DNA from 2 places in the Agromyces marinus genome. Region 2 is predicted to be linked to the other one. Evidence: riboswitches for the same ligand, from Rfam matches in the RefSeq annotation. Region 2 holds a riboswitch; the other holds the start of a gene.

Region 1 (3,401 bases), 880 kb from region 2:
CGGCCCGGTCGACGACTCGGGCACCCCGATCCTGCACGTCGACATGGACGCGTTCTTCGTCTCCGTCGAGCTGCTGCGTCGGCCCGACCTTCGGGGCAAGCCGGTGCTCGTCGGCGGCACCGCCGGCCGGGGCGTCGTCGCGGCTGCGAGCTACGAGGCACGCAGGTACGGCGTGAACTCCGCCATGCCCATGTCGATCGCGCTCCGACGCTGCCCGAACGCCGTCGTGCTCCGTGGCGACTACCGTCGATACACCGAGTACTCGGGCAGGGTCATGGAGATCTTCCGGTCGCTGACACCGCTCGTCGAACCGCTCTCGATCGACGAGGCGTTCCTCGACGTGTCCGGCGCGCGGCGGCTGCACGGCAGCCCCGCCGAGATCGCATGGACGATCCGGCGGCGTGTGCTCGACGAAACGGGGCTCACCTGCTCGGTCGGCGCCGCCGCGAGCAAGTACGTCGCCAAGGTCGCCTCCTCGCGCGCGAAGCCCGATGGCATGCTCGTGGTGCCGGCCGCCGACACGGTCGCGTTCCTGCATCCCCTGCCCGTCTCCGTGCTCTGGGGCGTCGGGCGCGTCACCGAGCAGTCGTTGCTCAAGCTCGGCCTGCGCACGGTCGGCGACGTCGCCGGCATGCCCGCCGACGCGCTCGAACGCGCGGTCGGGCCGGCGCTCGCGGGGCGGCTCGCGCGCCTGGCCGCGGGCATCGATCCACGCGACGTCGAGACGCGCCGGGTCGAGAAGAGCATCGGCCACGAGTCGACGTTCCACCACGACCTCGTCGAGCCCGAGGAGATCGCGCGCGAGCTGCTCCGGCTCGCGACCGACGTCGGCGTGCGACTGCGGCGGGCCGACCTCCTCGCGAGGACCGTGACCCTGAAGGTCAGGTACGCCGACTTCACGACCCTGACCCGCTCGCGCACGCTCGCCGAGCCGACCGACGTGGCCCGCCGGATATACGAGGAGGCGCTCGTCCCGCTCGCCGACCTCGTGGGCGACGGGCGTCGGGTGCGGCTCATCGGCGTGCGTGCCGAGCACCTGCGGGCGGCCGGCGACGGCGCGCCGCTGTGGGATCCGGATGAGGACTGGCGCGACGCCGAACGCACGATCGACGAGGTCGTCCGCCGCTTCGGTCGGGGCGCCGTCAAGCCGGCGACCCTCGTCCGACCGGCCGCCGAATCCGCGGCGCCGACCGTCCGCGACGGCGATGCCCCGGACGGACACGGACCAGACGACGACCCGCCGCCCGGGCTTCGCACGTTCTGGTGAGCGCACATCGGCGCGGACGAATGGCGCGACGCGCGGCATCCGCTCGCCCTTTCGACCCCGCCGCCGCCCCGGTAGCGTGGCGGTATGGCTGATTTCGTACTCGAACTCGCAGACAAGGTCGCCGGCATCGGCGTGCGCACGTCCTACGCAGAGAAGGTCGAGGTCGGCGGCACCGAGGTCGTCCCGGTCGCGCTCGGCGCATACGGATTCGGCGGCGGCGCGGGCACCGATGACACGCAGGGCGAGGGCTCGGGCGGCGGTGGCGGCGGCTGGTCGGTGCCGCTGGGCGCATACGTCGGGCGCGGCGGCGACGTCAGGTTCGAGCCGAACGTGCTCGGCCTGGTCATCGTCGCGATCCCGCTCATCGCGGTCACGGGCAAGGCGCTGCGCATGGTGATCCGCGCGCTCAAGCGATAGCCGGTCCGCGTCGCCCGACGCCGCCGGCCGAAAGGGTCGGCGACGGCGGGCGTATACTCGTGCTCGAACACGGGAGTCCGGTGAGCCGGGCTGAGAGGAAGGTTCTCAACCTTCGACCGTCGAACCTGATCTGGGTCATGCCAGCGCAGGGAGGGCAGCACATCTCATATCCCGTGCCTCTTTCCCCGACATGGAAGGGCACGAACAGTGCACGAGACATCCACCACCGGCACGTCCACCACGCACAGCGACGAGCACCGGACTGCGGCCGCGCGCAGCACCCGCTGGCGCGTCGTCGACATCGTCGTCGCGAGCGTCATCGGCGTCGCCACCGGCGTCGTGTTCCTCATCTGGAACAACGTCGGCGCCGCCTGGTACGGCGCCGCCGACGCCGTCACCCCCGGGCTCGGCGGCTTCGCGATCGGCATCTGGCTCATCGGCGGCGTGCTCGGCGGGCTGATCATCCGCAAGCCCGGCGCCGCGCTCTACGTCGAACTGCTCGCCGCGACGGTCTCCGCACTCGTCGGCAACCAGTGGGGCATCGAGGTGATCTACTCGGGCATCGCCCAGGGACTCGGCGCAGAACTCGTCTTCCTCGCGACCCGGTACCGCCGGTTCGGCATCCCCACCGCGATGCTGGCCGGTGCCGGCGCCGCCGTCGGAGCCTGGCTCCTCGAGCTCTTCCTCGCCGGCAACCTGCAGAAGTCGGCCGAGTTCCTCGCGATCTACTTCGGCGCGGTCGTCGTCTCGGGAGCGGTGCTCGCGGGCCTGCTCGGTTGGTTCGTCGTCCGCGGGCTCGCCGCGACAGGAGCCCTGAGCCGGTTCGGGGCCGGGCGAGACGTCTCCGAACGGGTCTGAGGCGTGGGCGACGCGATGCCCGCCGTCCGCCCTGCGCGACTCGTCGCGGAGGGCTGGGGGTGGCGGCATGCCGGCCGGCGCCGGGCGGCCCTCCACGGGCTCGACCTCGTGATCGAACCGGGGGAGCGGGTCCTGCTCCTCGGTGCGTCCGGGTCGGGGAAGTCGACCCTGCTGCATGCGTTCGCCGGCGTGCTCGGCGGCGAAGACGAGGGTGAGCAGCACGGCACGCTCCGGCTCGACGGAGTCTCCCCGGTCGCCGCCCGCGGACGAGCGGGACTCGTCCTGCAGGACCCCGACTCGCAGGTGATCCTCGCCCGGGTCGGCGACGACGTCGCCTTCGGCTGCGAGAACCTCGGGGTTGCGCGCGATGAGATCTGGTCGCGGGTGCGCGAGGCGGTTCACGCCGTCGCGCTCGACCTGCCGCTCGATCACCCGACCTCACGCCTCTCCGGCGGGCAGAAGCAACGGCTCGCCCTCGCCGGCGCCCTCGCGATGCGGCCGGGGCTCCTGCTGCTCGACGAGCCCACCGCGAACCTCGACCCGGAGGGTGTCGCCGAGGTCCGTCGGGCGGTGGCGCGGGTCGTCGAACGCACGGGCGCGACGATGGTCGTCGTCGAGCACCGCGTCGACGTCTGGGTCGACCTCGTGGATCGGGTCATCGTGCTCGACGCCGACGGCGGCGTGCTCGCCGACGGCACCCCGGCATCCGTTCTCGCCGAACAGGGCCGGTCGCTCGCGGCGAAGGGGGTCTGGGTTCCCGGCATCCCGCTCGACGTGCCCGGGGCCGCCGACGCGACTCGGGCGGATGCGCCGTCGGCACTCGAAGCCGCGGGGCTCGCGATCGGGCGCCCGCGCGGTG
Region 2 (3,401 bases):
GCACGGTGCTCATCGGGTGCTCTCCCGGAGGGTCGTGACGGATGCCGCGGCCCACGCGGCGACGAACGCGGCGGTCGCCGCGCGGGGGTCGGGGGCGGCGCAGATCGCGCTGACGACCGCGATCCCGGCAGCGCCCCCGGCGCGCAGCGGCGCGGCATCGGCGACGCCGACCCCGCCGATCGCGACGCAGGGCGCTTCGGCGGCCGCGGCGATGCGGGCGAACCCGTCGACGCCGAGTGCCGGCGGGTGGTCGGCCTTGGTGGCGGTGGGGCGGATGACGCCGACGCCGAGGTAGTCGACGGTGCGGCGAGGCATCCGCGCGACCGCGTCGACGTGCGCCCGGGTGTTCGCGGTGAGCCCCACGATCGCGTCGGGGCCGAGCAGGTCGCGGGCGCGCAGCACGGCGGCATCGCCCTGGCCGAGGTGCACGCCGTCGACGGGGATCCCGCGTTCACGCGCCGCGAGCACGACGTCGAGCCGGTCGTTCACGACGAGGGTCGCGCGCCCGTCGACCGCCGCGGCGACGCGTTCGAGTTCGCGCAGCACGTCGGCGTCGGGCGCGTGCTTCTCGCGGAGCTGCACGATGCCCGCGCCGCCCGCGACGGCGTCGGCGACGACGGATGCCACGCCCCGCGCGCCGCACAGCGCGGCGTCGGTGACGAGGTAGACGGACAGGTCGGGTGCGCGGCGCGCGCTCACCGGGCGGCCCCGGTCGCGCCGGCCGCCTGGACCGCGAGCGTGCCGACCTCGACGCGGGCGCGCGCCGCGAGGTCGTTCGCGTCGACCGAGGCGAGCGCGTCGAGGAACGCCACCGCGAACGAGCCGGGCCCGTCGGCCCCGGCGGCGGCGAGCTCCGCGGCGACCGTGTACACGAGCGTCGCGGCGGCGGTCGCGCCGAGGTCGTCGAGTCCGGCATCCGTTGCGCGTGCGGCCGCGAGGAACGCGGCCGTCACCGCTCCGAGCGCGCACCCGCCCCCGGTGACGCGGGTCAGCAGCGCGTCGCCGTTGGCGATGCGCACGCACCGCACGCCGTCGGTGACGAGGTCGACCGGGCCCGACACGGCCACGGTCGAGCCGAACCCGTCGGCCAGGCGTGCCGCGGCGGCGCCGGCGGCATCCGTCTCATCGGACGCGTCGACGCCGCGCCCGCCCGCACCGGCCCCGGCGAGCGCGAGCACCTCCGAGGCGTTGCCGCGGATCGCGGTCGGCCGGAACTCGAGCAGTTCGCGGGCGAGCGCCGTGCGGATCGGCAGCGCCCCGACCGCGACGGGGTCGAGCACCCACGGCGTTCCGGCGCCGTGGGCCGCCGGCGCGGCCTCGCGCGCCGCGTCGCGCTGCTCGGGATTCGGCGTGCCGAGGTTCACGAGCATGCCGTTCGCGGCCCCCGCGAACAGGCCCGCCTCGCCGACGATGTCGACCATCGCGGGCGCGGCGCCGAGCGCCAGCAGCGCGTTGGCGGTGAAGTTGGTCACGACGCTGTTGGTGATGCAGTGCACCAGCGGCGAGGTGGCGCGGAGGTGTTCGAGCAGCGCGCCGCTCGCCTCCGTCAGGTGGGCAGGGTCGATGGACAGACGTTCGCTCATTCGCGACATCCCTTCGCTCGGATGATCGAGATCAGGTTCGACGGGTGTGATCTCAGCCGCGCGGTGACCGCACGGCACCCCGTGTCAACGATGGCGAGCCTAGCCGATGACCGAGACGCCGAGCGACGCGATGACCCCGCACACCACACCCCACAGGAGGATCGAGATCACCTGCCACATGATGACCGCGTTGCGCGAGGCGCCGAAGGACACCATCGCGGCGGACGTGATCTGGCTCGGCAGGATGGTCTGGCCCACGAGGCTCACCCCGGCGACGCCGTAGCGGTCGAACGCGCGGCGCAGCTTCTGCCGGCGGGGCGAGGCCTCGACCGGTTCGCGGCCGGCGACGATGCGGGTGCGCGCGCGGTGCGCGCCGAGCACCACGACGAGCATCGAGATGACGTTGCCGAGCACGGCGGCGGTGATCGCGACCGCCGGCGGGAGGCCGAGCACGACGCCGATCGTCGCACCGAAGTACGACTCGACGAACGGGATCGCCGCGATGAGCGCGATGCCGAGGCCCTGGAGGGCGGCGGGGAGGGAGGCGACGAAGTCCTGGAGCGTTTCGATCATGCTTCGATGCTCCCGGGAGCGCGGGCGAGGCGGCAGTGTCGCGCGGTCACGACCTGTTCGTGCGGGTCGGCACACGCGGACCGTGACAGATGTCACTGCCCTACGCTCGGGTGCATGGTTCCGGATCAGGTCCGCGGCGTGCACGCGACGTGGGTGTACACGCTCGGATCGATCGTGTTCCTCGTGCTGTTCCTCGACGCGATCACGATGCTCTCCGTCGCCGAGCGCGTCGCCGCGACCGGGGACCGGATGCTCGTCGTGCTGGTCGTGTCGATGCTCGCCGCGATGGTGGTCCAGGTGCGCTACTGCTGGTTCCTGCGGGTCGGCCGCGGCGGTGGGCTGCCCGCCGCACGGTGGACGGTGGCGCTGCTCGCGACCGGCGGCCTCGCCTGGGTCGTCGGGCTGTTCGCCGAGGGTGCGGCGCTTTCCGGCGCCATCCTGCTGTGGGTCGCGGCCTGCCTCATCGCGCCGCTGCTCACGGGCACGGCCCGATGGGGCATCCTCGCCGGGGGTGCGGCCATCACGCTCGCCCACGTGGCGCTCGCCGCACCCGGACGCGAGGCGCTCGAAGCCCTCGGGCCGGGCGGGTGGGCACTCGTGCTCTACGCGGTCATGCTGCCGTTCATGATCCTCACGAGCCTGTGGTTCTGGTGGGTCGTCCAGGAGCTCGACCGGCACCGCCGCGCCTCCGCGGAGCTCGCGGTCACGCGCGAACGACTCAGGTTCGCCTCCGACCTGCACGACATCCAGGGCCACCACCTCCAGGTCATCTCGCTCAAGGCCGAACTCGCCGAACGGCTCCTCGCGATCGACCCGGATGCCGCGCGCGAGCACCTGCACGAGACCCGCCTCATCGCGCAGCAGGCCCTCGAGGAGACGCGCCACCTCGTCGCCGGATACCGCGAGATCGCCCTCGACGACGAACTCGAGAACGCCCGCGAGGTGCTCGCCGCGGCCGGTGCGCGCTGCGAACTGCGGGTCGCCGCGCTGCCCGAGGACGCCGCGGTGCGGGGCGCGCTCGGCGCGGTCGTCCGCGAGGCGACGACGAACATCCTGCGCCATGCGGAGGCGAGCGAGGTGCGGATCGAGGTCGAGTCGGGAGCGGATGGCGCGAGTCTCGTGATCGTCAACGACGGGGTGCGCGTCGAGGGCGCGCGCGAGGCCGGGGCCGGGGCCGGTGCCGGGTCGGGCCGGGTTCCCGGGAGCGGGCTCGCGGGGCTCCGCGAGCGACTCGCGGCGGTCGGC

The links. A riboswitch is a leader RNA that binds a small molecule or an ion and turns the genes downstream of it on or off. The one in region 2 is predicted to bind thiamine pyrophosphate.
Region 1: another riboswitch for thiamine pyrophosphate. It lies ahead of DSM26151_RS08650 (ECF transporter S component); the one in region 2 lies ahead of thiM (hydroxyethylthiazole kinase).

What each region holds. Positions count from the first base shown of each region.
Region 1 covers NZ_CP087879.1:1,844,265-1,847,665, reverse strand. Annotated here, with positions in the region: gene DSM26151_RS08660 (DNA polymerase IV) at 1-1,267, shown strand, start outside; gene DSM26151_RS08655 (hypothetical protein) at 1,352-1,684, shown strand; TPP riboswitch at 1,744-1,853, shown strand; gene DSM26151_RS08650 (ECF transporter S component) at 1,892-2,542, shown strand; gene DSM26151_RS08645 (ABC transporter ATP-binding protein) at 2,558-3,401, shown strand, end outside.
Region 2 covers NZ_CP087879.1:2,722,193-2,725,593, reverse strand. Annotated here, with positions in the region: gene DSM26151_RS12710 (bifunctional hydroxymethylpyrimidine kinase/phosphomethylpyrimidine kinase) at 1-13, opposite strand, end outside; gene thiE (thiamine phosphate synthase) at 10-699, opposite strand; gene thiM (hydroxyethylthiazole kinase) at 696-1,583, opposite strand; TPP riboswitch at 1,575-1,675, opposite strand; gene DSM26151_RS12695 (hypothetical protein) at 1,683-2,156, opposite strand; gene DSM26151_RS12690 (sensor histidine kinase) at 2,271-3,401, shown strand, end outside.